Regions from separate parts of the Bacillus sp. FJAT-53060 genome, predicted to be linked through region 3. Evidence: riboswitches for the same ligand, from Rfam matches in the RefSeq annotation. Region 3 holds a riboswitch; each other region holds the start of a gene.

Region 1 (7,795 bases), on a different contig from region 3:
ACTGTTTCTAGTGCTGTTTTTTGAATATATTCATGGGCACGGTGGACTGGGTTTCTCGTTTGGAAACCAACAATCGTTTTCCATCCGTTTTCTTTAAAATGTCTTCTTGTTTCTTCTGGCTCATACGTAAACTGAGGGAATGGTTTTTCGCTTCGTTTCGTCAGTGTAATTTTACCACCAATATACGTGTCCCCGCGCTCAAATAATTTTTTCACCCCAGGATGATTCCGGTCATCGGTTTTATACACATTCACAGCTTCTTTTTCCTTATCTGGTGTATATTGATCTTCTACTTCAATGACCCCGTATACGGTTCCATTGTACGATAGACGTAAAATATCACCTTGATTGATCTCCTCTGCCTTTTCCTTTGTAACTGGCAGCGTAATAGGAAGAGACCAAACGACACCACTTGCAAGTCGCATACTGCTGACAACTGCTTCGTAATCTGCTTTTGTCAAAAACCCTTCAATTGGACTGTACCCACCAATTGCAATGAGTTCAAGGTCTGCAAAAGAGATGGCATCCAGTTCAATTTCTTTCGCAACTGTGCTGAGATCATATCCTTCATTTATTCGATTAATTAATACGCCACCATGTGGTGTTAAACTCATTTGTTCATCTTCCTCTCAATTTTCATATTTATTAGATGTTAATAGTCGGATTTGAGATTAAATCCCGCCGCCCTGTTCATGTATAGAGCTGCTTTCATTTTTGACTGCCTTCATCAGACTCAACGCACCGAGTGATGCAAGCAGTACACTTATCATGATAAAAATTGAATAGTAGTCTTCTTTTAAGAAAAGGCTTACCAGCAAATATGATAGGCTAAGTGATAAGAAGGGTGACACAACCCAGACCTTCAGCATTTTTTTCACGACATGCTTATGGAAAATGTTCGGTCCATCCTTAGCCATCCCGAGGCCAATAATGGACGAGGAGGTGATTTGGGTAAGTGGAACTGGCAACCCAAAAATAGAGCTGACGATCACAAGTCCAGCACCAGTACTAGATAACAAAATTCCTTCACCTGTTTGATAGCGGGTGATTTTCTTTCCGTTTGTTTCAAGTACTCTTCTACCAAGAAAAAGAGCACCTAGTGCAACGAAGGCCCCGCCATAAAGTGTCCCTTGACCAATGGACAAAACGCCTGAAGAAACAAGCGGACCTACAGCATTTGCAACGTTGTTCATCCCAGCTGAAAATGCCTCTAGAAACCCACTGATGATTAACACGATCGATAAAACCACTGTGCCTTTTTTTGATAATGGGCGTTTAGGGAACATTTTGATGATTTTGACCACAGCAAATGTAAACGCAAAAGCAACAATTGGAATGATGACCCAAAATGACACAATGACTAAAATAAATTTCACATATAATACTTTATATGCGACCGCAACACCAACGACAGCCCCTACTGTGACCTCACTCGTTGATAAAGGGATGGCCAATAAGTTAGCTATGAAGAGTGATAATGCAGCGGAGCCAATGATAATACAAACGATTTCAAGTGTAATCACAGATTCTGGCATAATCCCAGAGCTGATTGTTTTGACGACCTCAACTCCGCCAATCACTGAACCTGCTAAAATTCCAGCTGCACAAACGCTAAGTGCATAAATCGGCTTTTGAATGGCACCCGATCCATACGCTATCCCCATAGAAGCAGCTGCTCCGCTTGCGCCAATATTTAAAGCAAAGAATAAGCTAAATAAAATTGCGGCGATTTCCATAGATTATGCTCCCTTACTCATGTAATCCGCACTCTGTCTTTGCTGTACCTGACCATCTTCCAGAACGCAAATCATCTGCAGTGAAGGCAGGCTGTGTACATGGTGCACAGCCAATACTAGGATATCCTTGGTCATGAAGCAGATTATAAGGAAGATTCTCTCTAGACGCATATCTCCATATGTCCTTCCACGTCCAATGAATGAGCGGGCATACTTTCACTGATTTAAATTTTTCATCCTTATTTAAAAATTTAGTACCAGCTCGTTTTGGTGATTGCTCTCTTCTTAAGCCAGAAAGCCATGCCGGATAGTCAGATAGTGCTTCTTGCAAAGGAATGACCTTCCGCATATGGCAGCAGCTTTGAGGATTTGTTTCCCATAATTTATCACCATGCTGCTCGTTTTGCTGTTCAACCGTCAGCTCAGGTGTTTTCAGCACGATGTCTAAACCGGAGTATCTTTCCTTAATTGCATCAATTGTGTCGTATGTTTCCTTGAAATGTAGACCTGTATCTAAAAAGACAATTCTCGCATCCTTTTTGACTTTCGCAATTAAATCGATTAGGACAATGCCCTCAATGCCAAAACTGCATGCATAAACAAGTTGATCACCATAATGACCGTACGCCCATTTCAGCACGGATAGGGTTTCTTTATACAAATCTTCCTCTTGAAACGTAATGGACGGCTCTTGCCAATTTTCATAAGTTAACATTGTTTCTCCCCTTCCGGAGTACTCGTCATCTTGAATCGCTCGCACTACTTTCATCTAACTTTTTCATTTTTCTCTACTTACATCAATTGTTCTTCCACCTCATTGTTAAAATAAAAAAACTTTCTTTCAGTCCGAAAGAAAGATGAGGAAGCTTACGGTTTCCTTATCTTTCAAAACAGAATCATTTTGCAGGAAGTAGCACCTTGCTAATTGCAGGTTGCCGGGCTTCATCGGGCCAGTCCCTCCACCTCTCTGGATAAGAGTTTTAATTTGTATTAAATATTAACACAATTCCAATAAAAGTCAACCCGACTTTATTGATAGGATTAGTTTCCATTGGAATTTGAGTCTATTTTACTATTTTAACCAAATGAAAAAGCTATGCAGCTAGGCACAGCTTTTAGTCCGTTTCTTCCATCCAAGATGCAGAGGAAGGATCTTGTCTCCAGCGTTTTAATTTATTCATAGCCGAAGGCTCGATTGCTTTTAGCTCTAGAGCCACTTCTATCAGTGTGTCATAGTCTGTTAGTGTGACATATGGAATGTTTTTTTTCTGAAAAGCAGCAACTGCCTTTGGCAGTCCGTATGTGAAAATAGCCACAACGCCAAGTACGTCACAGTCTTCTTCTTGAAGTGCAGCGACAACTTCAAGGACACTGCCCCCAGTTGAAATGAGGTCTTCTACAACGACAACCTTTTGGCCAAACGATACGGCCCCTTCAATTTGATTCCCTTTACCGTGTGCCTTTGGCTTACTTCTGACATAACACATCGGAACGTTCAGACGGTCTGCCGCTAATGCCGCATGCGGAATGCCTGCTGTTGCAGTACCTGCGACCACCTCCGCTCCCTCGAAATGAGTAAGAATCAGATCTTTTAGTCCATCAGCAATGTCCTGTCTCACTTCTGGGTACGACAAGGTCAGGCGATTGTCACAGTAAATCGGTGATTTGATGCCGCTAGCCCATGTAAACGGTTCGTCTGGTTTTAATGCGACAGCTTTGATTTGCAATAGATGTTGAGCAATTTTCGTTTTCATCCGGCAGTCACTCCCACTCTTTCTTAATTTGATAATAAGCTTCCAAAGGGTTTGCGGCTTTCGTGATGGATCTTCCAACAACAATTTGTGAAACACCTTGCTCTTTTGCAAAGGCAGGTGTCGCCACACGCTTTTGGTCATCGGTTTGATCATTCGTTAAACGAATCCCTGGTGTCACAGTGAGAAAGGAAGGTGAGATTTGCTCATGTAGCGATTTTGACTCATGAACAGAACATACAACACCGTCGAGTCCGCTCTCGTACGCCATTTGCCCGTAATGTAGCACAGTCTCTTGCAGTGGCCGGTCAATTAGTAATTCTTTTTTCATGATGTCTTCAGACGTACTTGTGAGCTGAGTCACAGCAATAATGACTGGTCTGCTTTGTCCAGCAGGCGTTCCGCTTTCAAGCCCCTCTACCGCAGTTTGCATCATTCTTTTCCCGCCAGATGCATGCACATTGACCATATCAACGCCAAGCGTGGCAAGCCGGTTCATTGCTTTTTGCACCGTTGTTGGAATGTCATGTAACTTCAAGTCAAGGAAAATACGACAATTTTTTTCTTTCAGTGTTTCAAGAATAGCAGGTCCTTCTTGGTAAAAAAGCTCCATGCCGACCTTCACAAATAATGGTGTCCCTTCAAAGGGATCTAAAAAGGCAAGCGCCTCACGCCCTGATGGAAAATCAAGCGCGATGATGGGCAAGTGCTTCATTCTTCCAGCTCCTTCCAATACATTCCTCTACAGATGAATAACCATAAGCCGCTAACACATTCGGCAGCTCTTCAATGATTTCTGGGCAAATAAATGGGTTCACAAAATTAGCTGTCCCGACAGCTACTGCACTGGCACCTGCTAATAAAAATTCAAGTACATCTTCAGCACTTTGCACCCCTCCCATCCCGATAATCGGAATAGAAACCGCTTGACTGACCTCATGCACCATTCGAACTGCGACAGGTTTTACAGCCGGGCCTGATAATCCGCCTGTTTTATTGGCCAAAATGGGTTTCCCTGTTTTTAAATCAAGACGCATGCCAATTAAGGTGTTAATCATAGTGAGCCCATCCGCTCCAGCAGCTTCAATCGCTCTAGCAATCTCAACAATATTGGCTACATTAGGAGACAGTTTCACATAGACAGGAACGGAAGAGACTTCCTTGACCTCTTTTGTCAATGTCGCGGCCATCTGCTGATCCGTACCAAATGCGATCCCGCCTGTTTTGACATTCGGACAGGAGATATTCAGTTCGAGGGCATGGACATTCTTTGCTTGACTGATTTGTTTTGCTACTTCGACATAATCATCAACCTGCGAACCTGCAACGTTTGCAATAATCGGTGTTTCAAACCGTTCAAGCCAAGGCAATTCATTTTCAAGCACCCCGTTCAGACCTGGGTTTTGAAGGCCGATCGCATTCAGCATACCGGCTCCAGTCTCGGCTACCCTCGGTGTTGGGTTGCCAAATCTCGGTTCAAGGGTGGTGGCTTTGATCATGATGCCGCCAAGCATAGATAAATCATATAATGAAGCAAATTCTCTTCCGAATCCAAAGCATCCTGATGCAGGAATAATTGGGTTCTTTAAAGATAAACCGGGTAATTCAACGCTTAACATGACAATGCCACCTCCTCTGCTTTAAAGACAGGTCCATCAAGACAAACTTTGACGTAAGGCTTTTCGTGCTGATCGGTATGACAAACACAAGCAAAGCATGCACCAATGCCGCAGCCCATTCGTTCTTCCATTGAAATATAGACTGGCTTATCCGGATATGTGTCCTTTAGTGCTTTTAGCATAGGTGTCGGTCCGCATGAAAGCAGCACATCAAAGCTTAAGTTCTTCTCTTCGATGACACTTGTCACGAAGCCTTTTGAACCGTACGTTCCATCAACAGTCGCGATAAAAGTATTTCCGAGTGCTTGAAATGTCTCCTCGTAAAATACGTCCTTTTTCGATTGAAAGCCGAGGACATGTTTCACGATAACGCCTTTTTTCTTTAAACGCTTCGATAGCTCATATAGCGGCGGCACACCAATTCCTCCACCGACCAGTAATGCCGTCTGCCCGGGCTGAACGACTGAAGGATCGTATCCGTTCCCAAGCGGCCCTAATACATCAACTGATTCTCCCGCTCGCTTTTGGGAAAGGAGCTTTGTGCCCTCTCCCTCTGCGCGGAAAATGATGGTTGCTTCTTTTTTCTCGGCATGAATGTTGGCAATACTGATCGGTCTTCTCAGTAGCGGTGTCATGGATTCGCTGACCTTTATATGAAGAAACTGTCCAGCCGTTTGAAATGATTCCACAAGGTCACCTTTTAATGTCATTTCGTAAATATGATCAGCGATCTCTCGGTTAGAGACGACCGTCAAGTATGCTTTTTTCATATTGTTACTGTCACCTCAGCATTCGTTTTCACTTCTGGCATTTCGTCTGCTCTAAATGTCATGCTCTCCAGCACTCTTAAAATGGCTTCTGCCGTATCTAGTGACGTTAAGCAAGCCACTCCATTTTCAACAGATTCACGTCTGATTTTAAAGCCATCTCTTGCCGGCTGTTTTCCTTTTGTCAGTGTGTTGATGACAAATTGGGCTTCACCGTTTCGAATGACATCGAGAAGATTCTTTCCTTCTTCTCCTATTTTGCCGACAACACTTGATGGGATGGATGCTCGTTTTAAGTATTTAGCTGTTCCTTCTGTCGCTAAAATATGATAGCCGATGGAATGGAACCTTCTTGCAATCTCAAGTCCTTCTTCTTTATCCTTGTCAGCGACTGTCAAGAGAACCGTTCCGTCATTTGGAATTTGAATCCCTGATGCAATCAATCCTTTATAGAGGGCTTTTTCGATTGTGACATCTTTCCCCATGACTTCACCTGTTGATTTCATCTCAGGCCCAAGTGTAATATCCACTCTTCTTAGTTTTGCAAAAGAGAAGACTGGGACTTTCACGTACACCCCATCTTGCTCTGCGCGAAGTCCTTCTTGATAGCCATAGTTTTTGAGCTTGTCACCTAAAATGACTTTTGTTGCTAGATTCGCCATAGGAATGCCCGTAATTTTACTTAGGAATGGGACCGTCCGGCTTGAACGCGGATTCACTTCAAGCACGTACACTTCTCCTTTTGATAGAACAAATTGAATGTTAAGCAGCCCAATAATGTTGAGTCCTTTTGCGAGTTTCATTGTGTATTCTGCGATCTTCGCTTTGATGTCTTCAGATAATGTCTGCGGCGGATAGACCGCAATGGAGTCACCAGAGTGAACCCCTGCTCTTTCAATATGTTCCATAATGCCTGGGATCACGACAGTTTCTCCGTCAGATACTGCATCTACTTCAATTTCTTTTCCTGTCAAATACTTGTCAATTAAAACTGGGTGTTGCGGATTAACTTTCACCGCATTCTCCATATAATGAAGGAGCTCGGCTTCTTGGTACACAATTTCCATCGCCCGACCGCCTAACACATAGGAAGGACGGACAAGGACTGGGTAGCCGATCTGATTTGCAATCGATACGGCCTCTGGCACAGAAGTGGCTGTTTTTCCTTTTGGCTGAGGAACGCCGAGTGTTTCTAATGTTTGTTCAAACTTGTCACGGTTTTCCGCCCGGTCAAGGTCTTCAAGAGAAGTCCCAAGAATCTTAACCCCTCTATTTGATAATTCATCTGCTAAGTTGATTGCTGTTTGTCCGCCAAACTGAACAACGACACCTTCTGGTTTTTCAAGGTCGATGATGTGCATCACATCTTCTACAGTGAGTGGTTCAAAGTAGAGTTTATCTGAAATACTGAAATCTGTTGAGACTGTTTCAGGGTTGTTGTTAATAATAATGGCTTCATACCCTGCTTGTTTGATCGCCCACACAGAATGGACGGTCGCATAATCAAATTCAACCCCTTGTCCAATTCGGATTGGACCTGAGCCTAGTACGATGACACTTTTCTTGTCTGTTTGTTCTGATTCATTTTCATCTTCATATGTGCTGTAGAAATATGGTGTTTCTGATTCAAATTCAGCCGCACATGTATCAACCATTTTATAAACTGGAACGATGCCTGCTTCTTGTCTTAGATTATAGACATCTGCTTCGTTCATGTTCCACTCGCGGCTAATATAGATGTCTGAGAAACCTTTATGTTTCGCTTCTTTTAATACGTCTACATTGCCTTTCTTTTCTTTTAACGTCTTTTCAAATGCGATGATGCCTTCTAGTTTATGAAGGAAGAAATAATCAATTTTTGAGAATTCATGAATCTGTTCGACTGTATAGCCCCTTCTAAGCGCCTCAGCGATATAAAATAG
Region 2 (7,795 bases), on a different contig from region 3:
TTGTTCCATCTGTTTCAGGATCTGCTTTAAAGTGAGGGGCAGATAAGATGGTGAAAGGTTTTTCGTTTGATGATGGTGTTGATCCGTCAGGTCTGATAAATAGCTGCTTTGCAAAGAGATTGTGCCATGCAAATTCGTTTACAACTGTAATCGGCATACGGTATCTTTCATCAGCGCCCGCGAATCCTTCAAAGACAAATAGTTCATCACGTTCTTTTAAGTATGACACAACCTTTGTATATAAACGATCAAAAGCGTCTTTAGAGATCGGCTGATTCACTTGACCCCAATCAATTTTATGCTCAGAGCTATCTTCTTTAACGATAAATTTATCTTTAGGTGAACGTCCAGTGTAGGCACCAGTTGTGGCACGGACAGCACCTGTTGATGTCAAAACCCCTTCATGACGGGCCAAAATCTTTTCAACAAGTTTCGGAACAGATAAATTTTGGTGCGTATTTCCTAATGAGAGCAATGACTGCAAATCTTCTTTTAAATCCACTGAGTTCATAAAAAACCCTTCCTTTACCGTTGAATTTGTTTGTTTCAATTAGTATAACACATTAATAATAATAGTCTATACTATTTGAATGTTTTTGTGTGTGTTTTTTCATTTCTGCAATGAAAATATGCTTTTTGGTGATGCTAATCATGAGGTAAAAAAAGAGGGAAGATAATTCCTATGAAGCATTGACATGACGCAAGGATTTAATATAAGATATCTTATTGAACGGATACTCTTATCCCGAGTTGGTGGAGGGACAGGCCCGATGAAGCCCAGCAACCGGTTTCTTATGAAAAAGGCATGAATATGCTGAGAAACCAAGGTGCTAACCTGATGCAAGGTACAAGAACACCTTGAGCGATAAGAGTGAAAGGCATGCGATCTCAGACCCTTTCCTCACAATGAAGGAAATGGTTTTTTTATTTTGGGGAAACCCTATGAACAAATTGCCAATAACATCTCTAATATAAATGTTTTCATATAAGAGGGAACGAGTTCCGTATCATAATTGGAGACCTCATTTTGGGATGATGTGGTCTTGTACAGGAGGAAATAGCCATTATGAGTCAAAATCGTCGTTTATTTACTTCAGAATCAGTGACGGAAGGACATCCGGATAAAATCTGTGATCAAATTTCAGACAGCATTTTGGATGAAATTTTAAAGAAAGATCCAAATGCACGCGTTGCCTGTGAAACTTCTGTAACAACCGGTCTCGTATTAGTAAGCGGTGAGATTACAACGTCTACTTATGTCGATATTCCAAACACGGTACGTGACACGATTAAAGAAATTGGCTACACACGTGCGAAATATGGTTTTGATGCGGAAACATGTGCGGTTCTTACGTCAATTGATGAGCAGTCTGCTGATATTGCGCAAGGTGTAGACAAAGCACTTGAAGCACGTGAAGGAACAATGACCGAAGAAGAAATTGATGCAATCGGTGCAGGTGATCAAGGGCTTATGTTTGGTTTTGCAAACAACGAAACAGAAGAGCTTATGCCGCTGCCGATTTCACTAGCGCATAAATTATCTCGTCGTTTAACAGAAGTTCGCAAGGATGAAACACTTGCATATCTTCGTCCAGATGGAAAAACACAAGTAACAGTTGAATATGATGAGCAAAACAAACCTGCTCGTATTGATACAGTGGTTATCTCCACACAGCATGCACCAGAAGTGACACTTGAACAAATTCAAAGCGACATAAAAGAGCATGTGATTAACCCTGTGGTTCCAAGTGAACTGATTGATGAAGAGACAAAATACTTTATTAACCCAACAGGTCGTTTCGTGATCGGTGGACCTCAAGGGGATGCTGGTTTAACCGGACGTAAAATCATCGTTGACACGTATGGCGGCTACGCTCGTCATGGCGGCGGTGCTTTCTCTGGAAAGGATGCAACGAAGGTTGACCGTTCTGCGGCATACGCTGCTCGCTACGTAGCGAAAAACATCGTAGCAGCTGGCCTTGCAGATTCTTGTGAAGTACAACTTGCTTATGCAATTGGTGTAGCACAGCCTGTATCGATTTCAATTGATACATTTGGAACAGGAAAAGCGTCTGAAGAAAAGTTAATTGAAGTGGTTCGTGTGAACTTTGATCTTCGTCCGGCTGGCATTATTAAAATGCTTGACCTGCGTCGCCCTATCTATAAACAAACAGCTGCATACGGACATTTTGGCCGTCACGACTTAGATCTTCCATGGGAAAAAATAGATAAGGCAGACACGCTTCGCAAAGAAGCATTAGGACAATAAAAACATATTAAACCGCTTATTTTAAGCGGTTTTCCTTTTGATTAAAAAAATTTTAACAAAAAGCATAAAAATGTGAAACGAAATAGGGCAAAATACTGTCTAATTATAGGTCTACTTTTAAAGAAATAACATAACGTGGAGGCAATAATATGTGTGGGTTTGTTGGTGTATTTAATCACCGTCCATTGTCCGAAACTACAGAGCAGGAAGAGTTAATTAAACAAATGAATCGTCTCATCGTTCATCGTGGTCCAGATGATGAGGGATACTTTCATGATGAGCATGTAGGTTTTGGATTTAGACGTTTAAGTATAATAGATGTTGAACATGGAAAGCAGCCTTTTTCTTATGAAGATGAAAAATATTGGATTATTTTCAATGGAGAAATTTATAACTATGTGGAGCTGAAGGAAGAGCTTGTGAAAAAAGGCTACACGTTCAGTACAGATTCTGATACAGAAGTCCTTCTTGCCACATACCGTCATTATAAAGAAGAAGCGGCTTCTAAGCTTCGCGGAATGTTTGCATTTTTAATTTGGGATAAAGAAGCACAGCTATTATATGGCGCAAGAGACCCTTTTGGAATCAAACCGCTTTATTTTACACAAATAGATGAGAAGGTGTACTTTGCTTCTGAACGCAAAAGTTTAATGGCTGTGAATGAGAACATCTTATTTGATGAGACCTCTTTGCAGCAATACATGTCTTTCCAGTTCGTTCCTGAGCCAAATACACTTGATCAAAAAGTGCTCAAAGTGGAGCCAGGCCACCAGTTTACGTTGCGTCCTCACCAAGACATTGAATTTAAAACGTATTGGAAAGTTCAATTCAAACCTGAACAAACACAAGAGCGGAAATTAATAGAAGAAGTGAGAGATGCAATATATGATTCTGTGAAGGTACACATGAGAAGTGATGTGCCTGTTGGTTCGTTCCTATCAGGTGGTATTGATTCTTCCTTTATCGTGTCTGTGGCAAAGGAATTTCACCCTGAGTTGAAGACGTTCTCTGTTGGCTTTCAGCAAGATGGTTTTAGTGAAGTGGATGTGGCAAAGGAAACAGCTGATAAGCTGGGCTTACAAAACTTTAGTGCCGTTATTTCCCCAGAGGAATATATGAACGAGCTTCCGAAGATTGTCTGGCATTTAGATGATCCGCTAGCTGATCCGGCGGCGATTCCACTTTATTTCGTCGCAAAAGAAGCGAAGAAACAAGTCACAGTTGTTCTTTCTGGTGAGGGAGCGGACGAGCTGTTTGGTGGATATAATATTTACCGTGAGCCTCTTTCCTTAAAGCCATTTGAACCTGTTCCATCCATGCTGAAAAAGCTTCTTCTTCGTCTTGCGCGTTTAATGCCAGAAGGAATGAAAGGGAAAAGCTTTATCGTTCGCGGCTGTACGCCACTAGAGGAACGATATATCGGCAATGCGAAAATCTTTGAAGAGCCAGTGAAGAAAAACCTATTAAAACAGTATGATCCGAACATCACGTATCGTGACGTGACGAAGACATACTTCGAGGAAAGTGCAGGTTACAGTGATATTAACAAAATGCAATATGTTGATATTCATACGTGGATGCGCGGGGACATTCTGCTGAAAGCAGATAAGATGACAATGGCGAACTCTCTTGAGCTTCGTGTCCCATTCCTTGATAAGGTCGTATTTGAAGCGGCCTCTAAAATTCCAGAAGAGCTGAAAACAAAAGATGGCACAACGAAATATTTATTGCGTAAAGCAGCAGAAGGCATTGTGCCAGACCATGTGTTAAATCGTAAAAAGCTAGGTTTCCCTGTTCCAATTCGTCATTGGCTGAAAAATGAGATGAACGCTTGGGCGAAAGACATCATTAAAAATAGTCAAACAGATGAATACATTAACAAGGAATATGTTCTTGATTTATTAAAAGAACATTGTGCTGGGAAAGCAGATCATAGCCGTAAGATTTGGACAGTCCTCATCTTTATGATGTGGCACAGCATTTATGTGGAGCGGAGTATTGATCCACAGCACTTGAATCACCAACAGAAAGAAGTCATCTTTAGTTAATGAAAAAAGGTTTTCAGCTTTCTGCTGAAAACCTTTTTTGTCATGATAGGAAGTGGTGTATACGGGTAAAATAACAAGAGTTCATAGTTATTGCTTAATATCCTGAAAAAAACATGATAAAGTGAATATACACGTATGATGTTAACGCGATAAAAGGGAACGATAGTATTGTCCTTTTTCTACATATTCTCTGCGGATACGGTCCATGTCTTGGATATCTTCATCTGTTAACAGACGAACCACTTTGGCTGGACGGCCAAAAGCGAGTGATCCTTTTGGGATGACTTTTCCTTGCGGGATGAGACTACTTGCACCGATAAAGGCACCTTCGCAAATTTCCGCACCATCGAGAATGATAGACCCCATGCCAATGAGGGCATTTTTTCTAATGATTGAGCTATGTAATGTGACTTGGTGTCCAATGGTAGCACCATCTTCAATCAGAAGTGTTTTTCCAGGACTTTGATGCAGACAGGATAAGTCTTGAATGTTGACGTTTTTTCCAATTCTTACAGGAGCGACATCACCTCTAATGACGGTTTGGAACCAAACGCTCGAATATTCTCCGATCGTGACATCGCCAGAAATGGTGGCGTTATCTGCGACAAAGACCGATTCATGAATCTCAGGTGTAAACTGATGATATGGATAAATCACTTTTTCGACTTCCTTTCTTAATACAACATTTGTGAGGTGTTTACTTTTGTGGACTTGGCATGCTGAAAGACCAGTTGGTACCATTGTAATTGTCCATGGTGCTAGTGAATATCATGGCCGATATAAATGGCTGATTGAAATGTGGCGTCATGCAGGCTATCACGTCGTCATGGGTGACCTTCCTGGGCAAGGGACCTCGACACGTGCACGTGGCCACATCCGATCCTTTCAAGAATACATTGATTCAATAGATGAATGGATTGAACATGCGAAGTCATTCAGACTTCCTACATTTTTACTTGGGCACAGCATGGGTGGACTTATTTCAATTGAATGGGTCAAGCAGTATACCCATACGAAGATTGATGGACTTATTTTATCATCACCTTGTTTAGGTCTGCAATTTAAACCAAAGAAGCTGATGGATTTTGCGTCAAAAGGTCTAAATGTGCTGGTGCCGTCTTTTAAGGTTGAGTCGGGGCTGTCAATTGAACTTGCCACGCGGAATCAGTCTGTGATTGAGGCCGATTCAAATGATTCACTATATGTGACAAAGGTGTCAGTTCGCTGGTACCGAGAGTTGGTGAAAAATATCGATGCAGCGATGCAGCCAACGAATGTTTTTCGCTCAATTCCTCTCCTGTTAATGCAAGCAGGTGATGATAAAATCGTGGATAAAACGAGGGTGATCAAATGGTTCAATGGCATTGAATCATACAATAAATCTTATCGTGAATGGGAAGGGCTGTATCACGAAATTTTTAATGAGCCTGAAAAAGACGATGTGTTTAATGCGGCAAGAGCCTTTACAGATCAATATATCTGATTGTGAGCTTAAGTTGGGGGTGAAGTGATTTGTCAGTACCAGAACGTCCTTTTGCACTGATGACAAAGGTGTATAAAGATATTTTTCCGCTTGTTCATCAGGAGCTAAAGAAGTGGCGGGCTTATGCAGAAATGATTGAAAATGAAGAACTGAGAACGCAAGCACTAGCAAGCATATCCAGTAAAACATTTCACTGTGAAGGAGGAGGTATCTTATCTCTTCTAGCAGGTGAAGCAAAAAAAACATGTATTGAATTCATTGTGGCGTACCAAACGATCAGTGATTACTTAGATAACCTGTGTGATCGCAGCACGTCGCTTGATCCAAAGGACTTTCATATGCTGCATCAAGCGATGAGAGATGCGCTTGATATTCATGCTGAACTCAAGCCGTATTATCAATTCCGTGATGACCAAGAGGATCATGGGTATTTACATGCGCTTGTCCGTACATGTCAAGACATGCTGTCAGGCTTAGAGCATTATCCTATCATTCAGCCCTATTTACACACGCTGTGTGAGTACTATAGTGATTTGCAAGTACATAAGCACGTGGTCCCTCATGAGCGTGTGCCTCGATTAGAATCATGGTTTCGCCAATATGAAAAGGATTTGCCGAAGATGGAATGGTATGAGTTTTCAGCATGTGCAGGATCAACGCTAGGCATTTTCTGTCTTGTGGCATATGCACTTCAGCCTGATTTTACAGAGAAGCAGGCAAAGCAAATTTATGAAAGCTATTTCCCCTATATCCAAGGTCTGCACATTTTACTGGATTACTTAATTGATCAAGAAGAGGATCGGCTTGGGGGGGATCTGAATTTTTGCTCATACTATAGCACCCATGATGAGATGATGGACAGACTTCAGCATTTTATCGAAAAAGCGGATGAGCAGCTGAAAGGCATTCCGCACGAAAACTTTCACAAACTGATCAACAGAGGATTACTGGCGGTCTATTTGTCCGATGAAAAAGTGACAGCCCAAAAAGAGATGAACAAGCTGGCAAAGAGGCTAATCAAATCAAGCGGGAAAACGTCTTTCTTTTTTTATATCAACGGAAGAGCCTATCGGACCTATCAGAAAATGCCTTGGATGAAATCCTCATAAAAAAGCTCAAATCCACTAGGATTTGAGCTTTTTTTCAATGGCTACCACAAAGGGTGGGTCGTTATGAATATTCATGTATTGATAAGACAAGACTTGTACTTCTTCATAATGGAGTGACCTGCAAAAATCAAGAAGCACTTCTTTTTCTTTTTTTCCTTCGGGATGACCGTGGTAAATAACAAGAACGATCAGACCTCCGGGTTTTAGCCAGTCAATGAGCTGTTTGATCGCTTCAATGGTCGTATCAGCCTGTGTGGTGACGGTTTTATCGCCTCCTGGTAAGTACCCAAGGTTAAACACCGCACAAGAAATGTGTCCATAATTATCGGCTGGTATGTGATCAGCAAGTTTTTCATGTCCGTCATGGATGAGATAAACGTAAGGATATTGCTCACCAAGCCTTTTGCTTGTTTGCTTTAAGGCCTCCTCCTGAACATCGAATGCAAAAACTTGTCCATCTTTTCCTACAAGGTCAGCTAAATAGCGTGTATCGTGGCCATTTCCCATTGTTGCATCAATGACGATGTCGCCTTTTTTACAAGCACGTTCTAACAACTCTTTACTAAAAGGGAGCATGCGTTTTAAAATCATTTGGACGCTTCTTCCAATCTGACGAAACGTTTGCCTTGGTAGCTGTTACGTCTCGCAAGCTCAGCATTAATGGCATTGAGCACTTCCCACTTATTCACACTCCACATCGGACCAACCATTAATTCAATGGGCCCATCGCCTGTAATTCGGTGAATAATCATGTCTGGCGGCAATATCTCCAGCTGATCACAAACAAGCTGAACATATTCTCCTTGGCTTAAAAACTCAAGCTTCCCTTTTTCGTATTGCTTGACCATTGGTGTTCCTTTTAAAAGGTGAAGTAAATGGATTTTAA
Region 3 (7,795 bases):
GCTAAGTACTTTCACTTTTAGATCGTAGCCTTTTTCTTTCAGAAGTGGTTTTGCTTCTTCAAGAATCTCGGCATGTGGTGTTTTTGAAGCTGCAACCGTGATGGTTTTGCTTTCGCTTGCGTTATTAGATGAACCGCATGCAGCTAAAATGCCTGCAAATGCTAGAAATAATCCACTTAAAATCAATTTCTTCATGAATAAATCCTCCCTTAACGTTTATCAATTTTGTTTGTAATCAAATCACCGATTATTTGAATAATAAAGACGATGATGAGAATAAATACAGTGGCTACAAGTGTGACATCTGTATTACCAGATTGGTATCCTTCCACATACGCGAGGTCACCAAGTCCGCCTGCCCCAATTGCACCTGCGATTGCAGTAGAGCCAATAAGAGCAATAGCTGTCACGGTAATGCCTGAAATGAGAGCTGGCAGTGATTCTGGAAGCAATACTTTGAAAATAATCGTAGACGTTTTAGCCCCCATGGATCGTGCTGCTTCAATGACTCCTTTGTCTACTTCACGAAGTGCAATTTCGACGAGACGTGCATAGAAAGGAGCTGACCCAATGACAAGGGCTGGTAGTGCTGCATTTGGACCTAAAATAGTACCCATAATTAGTTTTGTAAACCCTAATAAAAGAATGATCAAAATGATAAAAGGAATCGATCTGAAAATGTTGACGACTGCACCGATGACAGCATTTATCGGTTTATTTTCCCAAAGGCCGCCTTTGCTAGTTAGAAATAGCAATAGTCCAAGGATGATACCGATGACAAAAGCAAATGCTAGTGAAATGAGCGTCATATAAACCGTTTCACCCGTTGCATTCCAAATGACATCTAGGTCAACGTTCGGAAACCATCTCTCAAACATGTGTCATCACCTCGATTTCAACCTGTTTGCTCTGGATATAGGCGATGGCTTTTTCAACCTCGTTCTCATCTCCATTCATATGGATAAAGAGAGTTCCAAACGCGCCTTCCTGCGTTTGAGAAATCTTTCCTTGCAAGATGTTCACTTCGACCTTGAAAGATCGAATGATTTCAGTGATCAGTGGCTGTTCCGCAGAATCGCCGATAAAGGACAACCGTACTACCTGACCTTCTTTCACTCGCTCTAAGACGTGCTCGATTGTTTCTTTCGCTTCCTCTGGTTCAGCAAGCTGTTTCACAAATCGCTTCGTCATTTCTTCCTTCGGCTGTCTGAAGACGGGTAATACTTCGCCTTCTTCGACAATGCGTCCATTTTCCATCACTGCCACACGATGACAGATTTTGCGAATGACATGCATTTCGTGTGTGATCAGCACAATTGTTAGCCCTAATCGTTTATTGATATCGGCCAAAAGCTCAAGGATCGAATCTGTTGTTTGCGGATCAAGCGCAGACGTTGCTTCGTCACAAAGAAGAACTTTGGGGTCATTCGCTAATGCTCTCGCAATACCTACACGCTGCTTTTGTCCACCACTTAGCTGAGAAGGATAAGCATTTTCTTTTCCTTCTAAACCGACCAATTTAATCAGTTCATTTGCACGGGCTCTCCGTTTTAACGTCGGTACACCTGCAATCTCAAGGGGGAACATAATATTTTGTCGCACTGTTCTCGACCAGAGTAGGTTAAAGTGCTGGAAGATCATGCTAATTTCCTGTCTTGCTTTACGAAGTTTCGCATTCGATACTTCATTGATCCGATTGCCTGCCACTTCAACAATCCCTTCTGTTGGCAGCTCCAGACCGTTTAGTAGGCGAATAAGGGAGCTTTTCCCTGCCCCGCTATACCCGATAATTCCGAATATTTCACCTTTATCGATATCCAAGTTGACGTCTTTCACGGCATTAACATTTCCGCTTTTTGAATGATACGTTTTAGATACATTCTGTAAATGGATCACAGTCTGTTCACCTGCTTTCTTGCTGAATCTATAGGTTGCCATCACATTGTTCATTTATTCTTCTTACTGTCATGACTCAGCTTGACGTCAGGTCAGTAAAAAAGACCTAACTGCAACGCAAGCAGAAAGGCCTTTTATTTCAAATACGCCTTTCTCTCATCTTTCAAAGCGTTGCGGCTTTGAGTGAATTGGCACCATTTCAGCTATGCTGATGGTTGCCGGGTTTCATAGGGCACGTCCCTCCACCTCTCTTAATAAGAGAAAATATGTTGTTTTATGTGATGTTCATGTTTTTACTAACGTAGAATATCATGCTATCTCAGATATGTCAACGCTGTAAATCACTAATTTCCAAGTAAACGACTACGTTATCATCTTTCTGAAAAAACCGTTCGTCAGCCAAAGCACGGCCTCTAGTCTAAGCAGCGCGCGGAATGATCCTTTCACCTTGACTTGTCCCCGGCTAATCAGCTGCTGTAACGACAGATCACCATCTAATAATTGAAGAATTTCTTTTCTCTCACCATAAAAGATGAGATCCGATAACTCAATTGCAGGCAGTTTCTTCACTTCACCACGTTCATCCACAATCAGTGTACAAGAGTCAGTTTCCGCCTCAAATGTAATCTTCAAGGATGATGATGGGAGCAGCGGCTTTAACAATAATTGCTGCTTTGTGTTTCCATGGGCTTTCACATTTTCCACATGTATAACCTCCCTGTCATTTGGTTGTACATAACATTTCTCTACTAACATCGGCTTGTCCTTTATAAATAGCTCGACAAATTTTCAAATGAATTGCTTGAAATATGACAAAAAACCGCTTTATTTAGCGGTTTCAATCATTTCATGAAGATATGGAACTGAGTGAAAGGCATAGCCTTTTTGTACGATCTCACCCTTTTTAAACAGAAGATAGCAAGGTACACTTTCGATCTCAAATGCTTTCGCAAAACTTGGTGAATAGTTTAAATTGTTCTCGTAAAATGGAACATTCGGCTGCATCGCGTCTACTACTGACAGCATTTTCTTTGCCAGTTGGCATGTTCCGCAAAATGGTGTATATAAGTACAAAAGAAATAAATCGTCCTCTATTTCCTTGAATGCATGCTCTTTAATCTCTTTCATATACGTCCACCCTCATAAATATTTGGAATGAACATCAATGTTTGCAGCTAATAGGATAGATGCAATGTGGGCTGACGGTGAAGCGGCCACTTCGCGGTACGTTCTGTCGACAAAAAGATGAAGTGCTTCAGGGAATTCTTTTCGAAATTGCTTCCGCAGTTTGTCCCCAGCATCGTCACTGTCTGCTAATATGTAAACGTCTTTCCCTAATAAATCGTCCACAAGCTGATCCAGCTTGGATGTACTGATGGTGCCATTGGTGCAAATGATGGTAACAGGTTCACTTATGACTTCTTTTAGCTTTTGTTTGTCCGATTTACCTTCTACTATGATGACCTTTTCTATCTCGACATTCATGACGATCACCCGGCCCTTTTGACGTTGATTCACTTCTTCCTTAGATTACAATCTTTCATTCAGGTTGTAAAGATTGGGCACTTGGTCACTAAAAAGACTGCAGCATGTACTCACTGCAGCCTAACCTGTGATTAGCACCAGCCATTTTCATCGTCACAGTCTACATATTTTTCAGTTCCATGGGTCAATGTATCGGACAGACGATAAAAGCGATTTTGATCATAGGAATAACCCGATTTTAACTCATATTGATTTTCACTAATCATCGTGCCAATCTCTTCATTTAGATAGTAAAGCATCATGCCACCTTCTTTGAATCGCCCAGTGACATGCTCTGTTATATCCACCTGTTCTTTTTGAAAGGACAAATTGGACACCCCCCCATAAAGGTAGAGTGTCCAATTTCACAAAAATTAGTCTTCTTTTGTCATTGCTTCATATTGCTCAGCTGTCATTAAGCTCTCGATTTCAGATGCATCAGCTGGTTCAACAACAATCATCCATGCTTGTTCGTATGGAGAGTCGTTTACGAATTCTGGGCTGTCATCTAGTTGATCGTTTACTTCGACGATTGTGCCGTTGATCGGTGCGTATAGTTCAGAAACAGTTTTCACTGATTCTACACTTCCGAAAGGCTCGTCCGCTGTGATTTTGTCTCCTACTTCAGGAAGCTCAACGAAAACGATATCGCCTAGCTCAGATTGAGCGAAATGAGTAATACCGATACGCACCTTATCTCCTTCTACCTTGACCCATTCATGTTCTTCTGAATAACGTAAATCTTTTGGTGTGCTCATTCAATACCCTCCAGTCTATTGTTTCCGCCTATATTGAAGATACCACAATCTGAATGAAAGTTACATCATTTCCAGACGCTTTTAAATGTATCTTCATTAAATCCAACTGTTACTCGTTTACCTTCTGTTGTAATCGGACGCTTAATCAGCATTCCGTTAGACGCAAGTAATTCTAGCTGCTCGTCCTCTGACATTGCAGGAAGTTTATCTTTCAGCTGTAACTCTCGGTAAGTTTGTCCGCTTGTGTTAAAGAATTTCTTCAACTCTAAACCGCTTTTTTCGTAAAGTACTTTTAGTGTTTCTTTATCAGGCGTCTCTTCGACGATATGTATGCTGTTGATGTCTTTATTGTGTTCTTCAAGCCACTTTTTTGCTTTTCGGCATGTACCACAAGTTGGGTATTCGTAAAAATCTAAAGCCACCATTATCACCTCCTGCAAATTGTGACAACATTTTATCACAAAATATTTTAAAAACCTAAATGTATGCTTACAAAAAGGTGCGGAGTTGTATCCGCACCTTCAAATCGTTTTTTATACGAAATATTTGTCTGCTTCAAAGATACGTTTAGCCACCTCACGCTTTTTGGCGATGACATTGATCGGGGTGAATCTTGTCAGCTTGCGAAGAGCTGACAGGCTCATGCGGAGTGAATCCCCTTCCTCCATGGCGATCAAGGATTCTTTTGCATGTGCTTCAATCTTTAAAAAGGCTTCCTGTGTAAAAATTTGTGTGTAGGCTAGCTTTTGAGCGTTCTTTTCTGAACCTGATGTAGCGATTGCCTTTTCTGTACGTAAGATCGCTGATTCAGCAGCAAACATTTCATTCACGATATCCGCTATATTCACAAGTATTTCTTGCTCCTTTTCTAGCGCTTTCCCGTACTTCATCGTTGCCATACCTGCCACCATCAAGGCAATCTTTTTCGCATGGACGAGCAAATATTTTTCTTGATCGAGCGGCTGATCACCCGGCTCTTCCGGCATCATCATCATGAGCTCTTCCTGCAAGGTTTGAGCTTTTTGAAGAAGAGGAAGCTCCCCTTTCATCGCTTTCTTCAAGAATGTGCCTGGCACAAGCAAACGGTTGATTTCATTTGTTCCTTCAAAAATACGATTAATTCTTGAGTCACGATAGGCTCTTTCGACCTCGTATTCTTGCATGAATCCATATCCGCCGTGTATCTGCACTCCTTCATCCACAATATAATCTAATGTTTCGGAGCCAAGCACTTTACAGAGAGAACATTCAATTGCATATTCAGCAATAGATTGCGCAATTTGTTTCCCATCCTTTTGCTCCTCTTCACTTAATAGACCCATCCGCTGTTCAAACAAGCCCACTGTGCGGTAAACAGCACTTTCCATGGCATACAGCTTTGCTGACATGTTGGCTACTTTTTCACCAATTAAGCTAAATTGAGAAATAGGCGTTTTGAACTGCTTACGCTGGTTGGCATATTCTGCTGATAATTGAATGACTCGTTTTGAAGCACCTATAGTGCCGACCGCCAGCTTGTAACGACCAATATTCAAAATGTTAAAGGCAATGACATGCCCTCTTCCGGCTTCACCAAGTAAATTCTCTTTTGGTACTTGGGCATCTTCCAGAATTAATGTTCTCGTCGATGATCCCTTAATACCCATCTTTTTCTCCTCTGGTCCAGTTTTGACACCTGGAAAATCCTTTTCTACGATAAAAGCAGAGAAGTGTTCTCCGTCAATCTTAGCATAAACGACAAAGACATCTGCAAAAGCGGAGTTCGTGATCCACTGCTTTTCTCCATTAAGGACATAATGTGTTCCAGCTTCATTCAGTACAGCAGTTGTTTTTGCCCCAAGTGCGTCAGACCCTGATCCTGGCTCTGTCAGTGCGTACGCCGCAATGGTTTCTCCAGAGGCGAGCCCAGGCAAGTACGTTTCCTTTTGTTCTTGATTTCCAAACAACACAATTGGCAGAGAACCGATGCCAACATGGGCGCCATAGGAAAGAGAGAAGCTACCTGCCCTTGCGAATTTTTCAGTAATGATGGCTGAGCTAACCTTATCTAACCCAAGTCCTCCGAATTCCTCTGGAACGTCAGCCCCAAGTAGTCCAAGCTCTCCAGCTTTTTTTAAGAGCCGAACAGAATGCTCGAATTCATGATTTTCAATTTGTTCTATGTGCGGGACAACATCTTGTAAAATGTAATCCTCTGTTGTCTTCCCTATCATCTGATGCTCATCAGAGAAATCCTCGGGCGTAAAGATATGCTCATAATTCGTCTCATCAATTAAGAAACTGCCACCCTTTTTTACATCTTCCATTGCTTTCATCCTGAATTCCCCCTTTAGATCAATTCAAAAATGCCTGCGGCTCCCATTCCTCCACCAATACACATCGTTACAATGCCAAATTGCTCGTTTCGTCGTTTCATTTCATGAATGAGTGACAGCGTTAGTTTCGTTCCTGTACAGCCTAACGGGTGTCCTAACGCAATCGCCCCTCCATTGACATTCACCTTCTCTTCATCTATCCCTAAATGGCGAATGACTTGTATGGCCTGAGAGGCAAAGGCTTCGTTTAATTCAAATAGCCCAATGTCCTTCAGCTCAAGTCCAGCAATTTTCAACGCACGCGGAATGGCTTCAACCGGACCAATTCCCATGACCTCAGGTGGTACACCGCCAACAGCAAACGCTCTAAACTTAGCGAGCGGCTGAAGAGAAAGAGAGGACGCTTTTTCACGATCCATCATCATTACACACGCCGCACCATCACTTGTTTGTGAGGAGTTTCCTGCGGTCACTGTGCCTTTTGTTGAGAAAGCGGGACGTAAGGTTGAGAGGATTTCCTCTGTTGTGCCAGCTCTCACGCCTTCATCCTGTGAGAACGTAAATAGATGTTCTTCTAATTGATACTGCTCTCCTACCCGTCTTTCCGTCACATCAACAGGCACAATTTCATCTGAAAAATTCCCTTCCTGTAATGCCTGTGCTGCCTTTTGATGACTTCTCACCGCAAAGGCATCTTGATCTTGCCGGGTAACCTGATACTTTTGTGCCACTTGCTCCGCCGTGTGCCCCATGCTCATGTAGTATTCAGGCGCTTGCTCTGCCAAAAGTGCATTTGGGCGAATGGAATGTCCCATCATCGGCACCTGTGACATAGATTCGACTCCTCCGGCTAAAACGGTTTCTGCTTGCCCCAGCATAATCCGTTCACCAGCGTAAGCGATAGACTGAAGACCGGACGAACAGTAGCGGTTAATGGTGATGGCAGGAACGGTATAAGGCAGCCCTGCTAATGCACCAATATTCCGGGCAACATTTAATCCTTGCTCTGCTTCTGGTGTTGCACACCCGATAATTAGATCATCAATTTCCCCATCATAATCACCGGCACGCTTTAATGTTTCTTTCACACACAATGCGCCCATATCATCAGGTCGAACGGTTTTTAATGATCCTTTTTTGGCCTTTCCTACTGGTGTTCTTGCGCCAGCTACAATGACTGCTTCTCTCATTTTGACTCCCCCCTAGTTACGTAAAGGTTTTCCTTTGACGAGCATGTGCTGCATGCGTGCCTGTGATTTCACTTCTCCTACAAGACTTAAAAAGGCTTCTCTTTCAAGCTCT
Region 4 (7,795 bases), on a different contig from region 3:
TCCTTGATCTCAAAGAAATCATCATAATTGCTCATTAATTCGTTTAACAGTTGTGTGTATAATAAATCAGCACTTTCTTCAATAGACAATACTTTCACTCCTTTCTTATCTATACATTATTTAATGCAGCAGGGATTCAAGGTGGAATCGGAAAGCGTGAAAAAGTAGAACCCAATTTTACTTCCACTCGAATCATCATGGCGGTCCTTCTGTTTGCATATATAAAGAAAGGACGGAAAAAGAAGAAAGAAGGAGGTGGAGATTTCCTGATTGGTGCTTTGTCTTTTGTCGTGTTTGCCCTCGCATCCTTTCGGCTGACGAGATTGGTCGTGTTTGATACTATTACTGCCCCTTTTCGCCGTTTATTTCATGAAGAGCAAGAAGAAATAAACGAACAAGGTGAAGTCGAGACATATATTATCATCAAAGGAAAAGGACTGCGGTCTTGGGTAGGAGAATTATTAAGCTGTTATTGGTGTACGGGCATGTGGTGTACTGCTGCTTTACTTGTGATATACATACTTTTTCCTCTCGTCAGCATGTGGCTTAATTTACTATTAGCGATTGCCGCAGCAGCAGGCATTATCGAAGCAGTCGTGTCGAAGCTGCTTGTGAAATAAACAGGCATTCTGATCAGACACGCTTTAAAAAAATGCATATACTAACATGGAATAGGAAAGGAAGGGTTGCGATGAAACCAACTGAAACGCCTTCACATATGCTTCAAGGTTATCCAGCGCAGTCAAACCAATCTGTTTATAAAAAAAAAATCAAGAAGACTAGCTGCGGCTGTGGAAAGAAAAAGAAATATGAATAGTAGAAAGCCGGATTTATCCGGTTTTTTTGTTGCCCTTTTTTCGAGTTCTGCATATGAAAGAGAGAAGGGGTGACCAGAATGGACGCATTCGAACAATTAATCGGCTCTTTGTTCACTAAACCTCATGATGGGAAAGAACAAGCGTATGAAAAGGTTGAAATGGATCTAGCTAATAAAGCGAATGATCTTGAGCAGCACTTAAAGGTATTTGGCGAGAAGATGGACGCCTTTGCGAAAGAAACAGAGGCATTCATGATGCGTCATGGAGACGCAGATTATGTATTTAAACAGCAGAAATAAAATTTCCGCACTTTTTTATCTGATCGTCCAAACCATTTCTTGTTTTTTTCATATTTTGTAATGGAGTAGAGGAGGTGCTTAAATATGGGTTGTTACGGTTACGGTGGCGGCTATGGCGGCGGTTATGGTTCAACTTTTGTTCTTGTCGTCGTGTTGTTTATTCTTCTCATCATCGTTGGTGCTTCTTTCTTTAACTAAACAGTCAGAAGGTGAGGGAAGCAATGGGGAAGCCTTTTGCTTTCCTTTCTCTTTGGTCAAACAAGGCAGTAGGATAGGCACATATCTCCCCTATTTTCATATAGTATGGTGATTACTCCACAAAGAGGAGGCAAATGAATGGATAATAAATTCTTTAAAAGTGTCGAAAATAAAACAGGTGTCAATATGAATGATGTCTTTAAGCTTGCAGGATCGTTGCAAAATGCCAACTTTAAAGATGAGGCCACTGTTCGAGGTGTTATTAAAAAAGTAGCGCAGCTTGCGAACAAACGTGTACCTAAAGAAATGGAAGACAAAATCGTCCAATCGATTACAAGTGGAAAAGAAAAGCTTGATTTCAATACAATCGCTAAAATGATGAACAACAAAAAATAAACAACAGGCTCTCCAGTCAAAGGGGGGCCTGTTGTTTTTGTGTGAACAATTCACGGTTTTTCTTCAGAAGAGGGTACAAAAAACGAGAATGATGAGCGGTTTTTCCTCTTCTAAAAGAAGGGACAGATAGATAGAGGTATTGTTCTGCTCTTGTCATGGCAACGTATAATAAACGCCGCTCTTCTTCAAGGGCTTCTTCATCACCATTTCTTAGTTCATCAAGTGCGAAATCATGAGGTAGTGCACCGTCGATCACACAAGTGATGTACACCGTTTGGAATTCAAGCCCCTTTGCGCGGTGGATCGTCATGAGCTGAACACCTGGTTCGTCTGTTTTTTCCTTTTCGGCAGATTTCATATGTTCAGCATGTGAGAGAAAGGCTTCAATCGTTTCAAAGCGTTTGGCGGCTGTTTTCACATCACGTACATCATCCGCCCCTTTTTCAAGCACATTTGTATCGTTCACACGTTTTTTTAAGTAATCGCCAAGTCCCATCTGTTGTTCAATAAATGCCACAGCGTCAGACGGCTTTAACGTTCGTAAAGTTCGGAAAAGAGGAACGATCGATTGGAGCTTTTTACGCTGAAACGGCTGAATGTCTGTTAGTTTTCCAAGCGCTTCTACCATTGAACAATCTTCCGTAATGGTCAGGACCTTTAGAGTATTCAGTGTCTGTTGCTTTAAAAAGAAAACCGGCAGCAACTGTTTCATTGCAGCGACATCATCTGCATCTTGACTTAAAGAAAGAAAGGCGAGCAGTATCCGAACCATTCGTCTGCTGTAAAAGGCTTTGACGCCAGCATCCGTCTCATATGGAATGGCCGATTGATGAAGCCGTTCATAAATGGCGCGTCCGCCTGTTTTGGTCCTAAACAGCACACAGAAATCATTCGGCTTTGCTCCGTTTTTCATTTTATCCAGAATATCTGCTGCGATCATGGTCGCTTCCTCTTCCTCATCATATGGATAAAAGAGAGTCGGAGGGACTTTCTCAGCACGAACGGCTTTTAACGTTTTCTCATAACGATGCTGATTTTTTTTAATGATGGCATCTGCACTTGCGACAATTGTATGGTGAGAACGGTAATTCGCATGTAAATGGACGATCTGAGCGGAAGGATAGTCCTGCTTGAAATCAAGAATGAAAGCGGGATTACTTCCTCTAAAGGCATAAATGGCTTGATCATCATCACCGACACAAAATAGCTGCTCGGATTCTCCGGCTAACAGTTGAATTAATTGATATTGAACCGGATTAATATCCTGAAATTCATCCACCAAAATATACTTGAATCGTTTTTGATATCGTTTGAGGAGTTCAGGCTGTTCAGTCAGCATGTGTAAGCAGGCAATCGCCATGTCATCAAAGTCAAATTGCTGATTGTCTCTTTTTTGCTGTTCATACAACTGATAGATCGTCCACATTTGCTTTTCCCTTTCATCTTTCAGCTCAGGAAGTTCGTCTGGTAAAAAAGCATTTTTCCAATAACCAATCGATTGTAGCACCTGATCGGTTGGATACTCTTTCTCATCAAGCCCTTCATTCATGAGCGCTTTGCGAATGTACTGTTCCTTTTGCCAGTCAAATTTGATTAGGTGCTGGCCGTTCCATCTCTTCGGATCATCATGAAGCAGCATTTTATAAAAAAGACTGTGGAAGGTGCCCGTCACGACCTGACTCTCTTGTGAGGGATGAAGCTGGTATTGCTTGCGCAGCCTTTCTTTCATCTCACTGCTTGCTTTTGTGGTGAAGGTCACGAGTAATATATGATGAGCGGGCATTTGATGGTGCGAAATCAGATAAGCTGCTCTAGCCGTCAGCACCCTTGTTTTCCCGCTGCCGGCACCAGCAAGCACAAGCATTGGACCGTCTTGATGTGTCACAGCTTGAAGCTGCGGTGTACTAAAGGTGATTTGCGGAAAGAGGTCGATGGTATGTACATGTTTATTCTCTTCTAAATGGATGGCTTCGCTCAAATGAACCAACCTTGGTTCCTGCCAGTCAAACGATTCCTTCGTTTGCGAGATGATCTGTTTGCCAGTTGGAAAACGGAAGCCGTCAAGTTCTTTGTAGGAAGCACTTTCCTCTGGTTCTGTCGTTTTCATGTCTTGTTGTTCTTCAGCCTTTTCGCACATCTCCTGCTGAGACGTTTGCTTATGAATAAAGGTAGGTTCTTCATGTATATTTAATCTGAAAAAGACGGGTTGTCCGCAATATGGGCAAGATAAGTGCCCCTTTTTTCCCTCATCATAGAGGAATTGATAATGTTCTCTCGAATACATATGTAATGAGATCGTTCGATCATGTCGTCGTGCGCATTTCAAAGCTAGTCCTCCAATTGTCAATCAATCTTAAAAAGAAACAAATCTAATCATATCAAATGAAGCAAGTTTCATACAGTCATAATTAGGGAATAGTAGAATAGAAGAGAAGCAAAGGAGGCGTTTTTGATGGGATATATAGCCCCGATTCAGCCGGATCTGTATTTTCAGTATAGCAACCGTCCTGCTCCTCAGGATAAAGAAGACTATGCGAAAGTGACAAAGGTCACGCGCACTTTTCATGACAAGGTATACAGAGAGCTGGAGAAAAAAGAGGACTTAATGACAGAAGCAGAAAAGAAAGTTCAGCAAAAAAAGCGGGAACGCTTTGTGCGAGATATGTTTATGGAAGAAGGAAAGGGCATTTATATCAATGTCTATATATAAATGATTGCGCTTTCTTACCTATCCGAATGATGATGAATCTAGAAAAGCCAGAGCATCCATGATGCCCTGGCTTTACTTTGTTATCTAGCAGATAGTGTTTTTGTCATTTTGACATGTGTGATACCTGCTTCTTCAAACGGTTCAGAAATGGCTTTGTAGCCTTTCTTTTCGTAGAAAGGAAGAGCTTGGACTTGTGCATGCAAGACAGCTTCCTTTGCTCCTTTAGCAATAGCTTCGGTCTCTAGCGCCTCTAATAGCTTGTGGCCAAGGCCGAAAGAGCGCGCCTCTTTTAACACACAAATCCGTTCAAGCTTTCCCTTTTGACCTTCAATGATACGTAGTCTAGCAGCAGCCTGTGGCTCTTTGTCATCATTATAAATGACAAAATGGATGGCTTCGTCTTCTAGTTCATCAATTTCGATCTCTAATGGGACTTCTTGTTCTTTCACGAAAACTTCTTTTCGAACGTAATATGCATCTTCTCGTTGTGTTTGTACTTTTGCGATGACTGTTTTCAAATGTCTTTAACCCTCTTCTCCTAAAATAAATGTTTCATAAACGGTCCAAGATCCATTGTCTAATTGATATAAAAGGTGGAAGCGATCAACCGTTTCTTCATGATCAATCTTTCTCAGCTTTAATGTGCCAAGTACGTCTGAATGCTCATCATCTGATAATTTTTGAGCCACTGTTACATGCGGAACAAATGCATATTCAGGTGTACCAGCAAGTGGATCAGTGTACAATTTATCATTTAGAGCCGTTAATTCCTGGTTCGGTTCTATTTTCATATATATGACGTTGTTTACAGGAGCGAATGAACTGAATTTTTTAATACGTAAGGTAATAGGAGAGGCATTTTTTGCATAATCTCGTAGGGTTGAGACGACCTCAGCTGCTTCTAAATCCGTTAACTCAAAAGGTGTTCGTAATGTTAAATGAGGCGGTATGAGTGAATAGTTCGGATCATAACGTTTTCGATAAGAATTCGCAATATCTTGCAATTTTTTTGATGGAAATAAAACAACTCCGTATTTCATCATGTTCCCTCCTGATTAATAAAGTATTTATTATTCTTTATTATAACAAAATTCAGTTGTTAAACGAATATGGGAGAATTCTTTTTAACGAAGGAGCGATGAGCGGCTGCCAAAACGTCCATTTGTGATCACCTTCGAATGTCTCAAATAAATAATCCGCACCAGACTGTTCAAGAAGGGCCTTTAAGTCTTCGTTCGGTTTGATAAAATCAAGCACTTGACCATCGGTTGTTTTCACTGCCGTTTCTTCTGACCCAATTTGATGAATAATGGCATAATGAGAAAGAGATGTTGATTGTTTAACTGCTTGTAAGACCGTCTTATCGACGTAAGGAGACTGCAAAATCAACCCGCCAAATAAAGAAGGGTAATCAATGGCTGTCATGAGTGAAATCGTAGCACCTAGTGAATCACCAATAAACGTACGTCCTGATCCAATTTGATACGTTGGATAGTGTTCATCAATATAATGGACAAGTTCATTTGCCAAAAAACGTTTATACGCTTCAAACTTTTTGCCGTCTGGATGATAGGTATTTCGCCTTTCAGTGACATTTTCATACGGAATCCCAATAATAATCGAGCGTTCGATTTCTTTGTTTTGCATAAGTTCTTCCGCCTGTCTGCCTATTTTACCTAAGCGGAAATAATCATGACCATCTTGTGCAATGATGACATGATATGTATAAAGGGGAGAGTAATTGACTGGCAAATAGATTAAAACTGTCATGTCCGTCCCAAGCTCTTTTGATTGTAAAGTTTCTTCTTGAATGATTCCTGTTTTCTTCACCATAATCCATTCCTCCAGCTAACCAAATTCATCATAAGTGAAACGTTTCCATTCATTGTAACATGAAAAACAGCGTTGTTCCTATATACTAACATGCAATCAAATCTACTGACATCCAATCTGCTACAAAATACAGAAAATTTTAATTAATTGCTACATTTCCACTTGAAAAATGAGTTTTAATGCGTTACATTATTAAGAATTAGTACAGACAACACATTCTTATCGTGAGAGGTGGAGGGACTGGCCCTTTGAAACCTCAGCAACCGGTGATATACCAAGGTGCTAAATCCAGCAAGCAACTTTTTTGCTTGGAAGATAAGAGGAAGCGATTAAACCCCTTCTTCTTATGAAGAAGGGGTTTTCTGTTTTGAAATCAGATATTTACTTAGGATGGTGTCAAATGACAGAACATGTGGAAACGAAATTAGCCCAAATTGGAAACCGTAGCGAAGAGGCGACTGGCACGGTCAGTCCCCCTGTTTATCTTTCAACAGCATACAGACATAGAGGCATTGGTGAATCAACAGGGTTTGATTATATTCGGACGAAAAACCCAACAAGACAGCTCGTAGAAAATGCGATTGCTTCACTCGAAGAAGGGACGGCCGGTTTTGCCTTCAGTTCGGGAATGGCTGCTATTCAAACGATCATGGCTCTATTTGAGAGCGGAGATGAACTGATTGTTTCATCAGATTTATATGGCGGTACATACCGTTTATTCGAGAACGAATGGAAAAAGTATGGCCTTCGTTTTTTATATGATGATTTTTCAGATGAAGACTGTTTACGCTCTAAAATCACGCCAAACACAAAAGCCGTCTTTATTGAAACGCCGACTAATCCACTCATGCAGGAAGCGGATATTCAAAAGATTGCGAAGATTGCAAAAGAACAGGGCGCTTTGGTCATTGTCGATAACACCTTTTACACACCAGTCTTGCAAAAGCCGATTACGCTTGGAGCGGATATTATCATTCATAGCGCAACCAAATATTTAGGCGGACACAACGACGTCCTTGCCGGGCTTGTGGTGACAAAAGGGGAGCAGCTATCTGAGGACATGTTCCAGCATCAAAACGCCATCGGAGCGGTTTTATCTCCATTTGATTCATGGCTTTTAATGAGAGGGATGAAAACGTTGGCTCTTAGAATTAGACAGCACGAGGCAAATGCGAAGGAGTTAGCCGACTTTTTAGAGAAGCAGCCAGAAATCCAAGATGTCCTTTACCCAGGCAAGGGGGGGATGCTGTCATTCCGTGTAGTAAAAGAAGACTGGGTTAATCCATTTTTAAAGCAGCTAAAAACGATTTGTTTTGCAGAAAGCCTTGGTGGAATCGAAAGCTTCATTACGTATCCTGCCACGCAAACGCACATGGACATTCCAGGGGAGATTCGCATTGCAAACGGTGTGTGTAACAAACTGCTCCGTTTCTCTGTTGGGATTGAGCATGTAGATGACCTGAAAGCCGACCTTAAACAGGCACTATCAAAAGTCAAAAAGGAGGTACACGCAAAATGACCACACACGATTGGACACTCGA

The links. Region 3 has a riboswitch for S-adenosylmethionine ahead of WAX46_RS07865 (methionine ABC transporter ATP-binding protein). Riboswitches for the same ligand answer to the same signal wherever they lie in the genome.
Region 1: it holds a riboswitch for S-adenosylmethionine, as region 3 does, so the genes downstream of both, WAX46_RS01195 (phosphoadenylyl-sulfate reductase) here and WAX46_RS07865 (methionine ABC transporter ATP-binding protein) in region 3, are expected to answer to the same signal.
Region 2: it holds a riboswitch for S-adenosylmethionine, as region 3 does, so the genes downstream of both, metK (methionine adenosyltransferase) here and WAX46_RS07865 (methionine ABC transporter ATP-binding protein) in region 3, are expected to answer to the same signal.
Region 4: it holds a riboswitch for S-adenosylmethionine, as region 3 does, so the genes downstream of both, WAX46_RS04010 (methionine biosynthesis PLP-dependent protein) here and WAX46_RS07865 (methionine ABC transporter ATP-binding protein) in region 3, are expected to answer to the same signal.

What each region holds. Positions count from the first base shown of each region.
Region 1 covers NZ_JBAWSW010000001.1:217,466-225,260, forward strand. Annotated here, with positions in the region: gene sat (sulfate adenylyltransferase) at 1-614, opposite strand, end outside; gene WAX46_RS01190 (inorganic phosphate transporter) at 672-1,736, opposite strand; gene WAX46_RS01195 (phosphoadenylyl-sulfate reductase) at 1,750-2,451, opposite strand; SAM riboswitch class I at 2,612-2,714, opposite strand; gene pyrE (orotate phosphoribosyltransferase) at 2,852-3,490, opposite strand; gene pyrF (orotidine-5'-phosphate decarboxylase) at 3,498-4,202, opposite strand; gene WAX46_RS01210 (dihydroorotate dehydrogenase) at 4,174-5,106, opposite strand; gene WAX46_RS01215 (dihydroorotate dehydrogenase electron transfer subunit) at 5,100-5,876, opposite strand; gene carB (carbamoyl-phosphate synthase (glutamine-hydrolyzing) large subunit) at 5,873-7,795, opposite strand, start outside.
Region 2 covers NZ_JBAWSW010000002.1:7,220-15,014, forward strand. Annotated here, with positions in the region: gene pckA (phosphoenolpyruvate carboxykinase (ATP)) at 1-511, opposite strand, end outside; SAM riboswitch class I at 738-872, shown strand; gene metK (methionine adenosyltransferase) at 1,067-2,269, shown strand; gene asnB (asparagine synthase (glutamine-hydrolyzing)) at 2,419-4,317, shown strand; gene WAX46_RS01530 (gamma carbonic anhydrase) at 4,459-4,974, opposite strand; gene WAX46_RS01535 (alpha/beta hydrolase) at 5,021-5,800, shown strand; gene WAX46_RS01540 (tetraprenyl-beta-curcumene synthase family protein) at 5,830-6,909, shown strand; gene WAX46_RS01545 (tRNA (mnm(5)s(2)U34)-methyltransferase) at 6,925-7,500, opposite strand; gene WAX46_RS01550 (TIGR01212 family radical SAM protein) at 7,497-7,795, opposite strand, start outside.
Region 3 covers NZ_JBAWSW010000015.1:49,832-57,626, reverse strand. Annotated here, with positions in the region: gene metQ (methionine ABC transporter substrate-binding lipoprotein MetQ) at 1-195, opposite strand, end outside; gene WAX46_RS07870 (methionine ABC transporter permease) at 210-878, opposite strand; gene WAX46_RS07865 (methionine ABC transporter ATP-binding protein) at 871-1,896, opposite strand; SAM riboswitch class I at 2,050-2,157, opposite strand; gene WAX46_RS07860 (SCP2 sterol-binding domain-containing protein) at 2,260-2,601, opposite strand; gene WAX46_RS07855 (thioredoxin family protein) at 2,722-3,024, opposite strand; gene WAX46_RS07850 (toprim domain-containing protein) at 3,037-3,381, opposite strand; gene WAX46_RS07845 (YusG family protein) at 3,513-3,749, opposite strand; gene gcvH (glycine cleavage system protein GcvH) at 3,795-4,178, opposite strand; gene WAX46_RS07835 (arsenate reductase family protein) at 4,244-4,600, opposite strand; gene WAX46_RS07830 (acyl-CoA dehydrogenase family protein) at 4,712-6,493, opposite strand; gene WAX46_RS07825 (acetyl-CoA C-acetyltransferase) at 6,508-7,683, opposite strand; gene WAX46_RS07820 (3-hydroxyacyl-CoA dehydrogenase/enoyl-CoA hydratase family protein) at 7,696-7,795, opposite strand, start outside.
Region 4 covers NZ_JBAWSW010000006.1:25,253-33,047, forward strand. Annotated here, with positions in the region: gene WAX46_RS03955 (spore coat protein) at 1-98, opposite strand, end outside; gene WAX46_RS03960 (DUF1360 domain-containing protein) at 267-620, shown strand; gene WAX46_RS03965 (hypothetical protein) at 692-817, shown strand; gene WAX46_RS03970 (hypothetical protein) at 896-1,117, shown strand; gene WAX46_RS03975 (YjcZ family sporulation protein) at 1,202-1,315, shown strand; gene WAX46_RS03980 (stage VI sporulation protein F) at 1,454-1,711, shown strand; gene WAX46_RS03985 (ATP-dependent helicase) at 1,728-4,037, opposite strand; gene WAX46_RS03990 (hypothetical protein) at 4,164-4,421, shown strand; gene WAX46_RS03995 (GNAT family N-acetyltransferase) at 4,502-4,939, opposite strand; gene WAX46_RS04000 (YjcG family protein) at 4,946-5,461, opposite strand; gene WAX46_RS04005 (esterase family protein) at 5,514-6,254, opposite strand; SAM riboswitch class I at 6,471-6,576, shown strand; gene WAX46_RS04010 (methionine biosynthesis PLP-dependent protein) at 6,655-7,773, shown strand; gene metC (cystathionine beta-lyase) at 7,770-7,795, shown strand, end outside.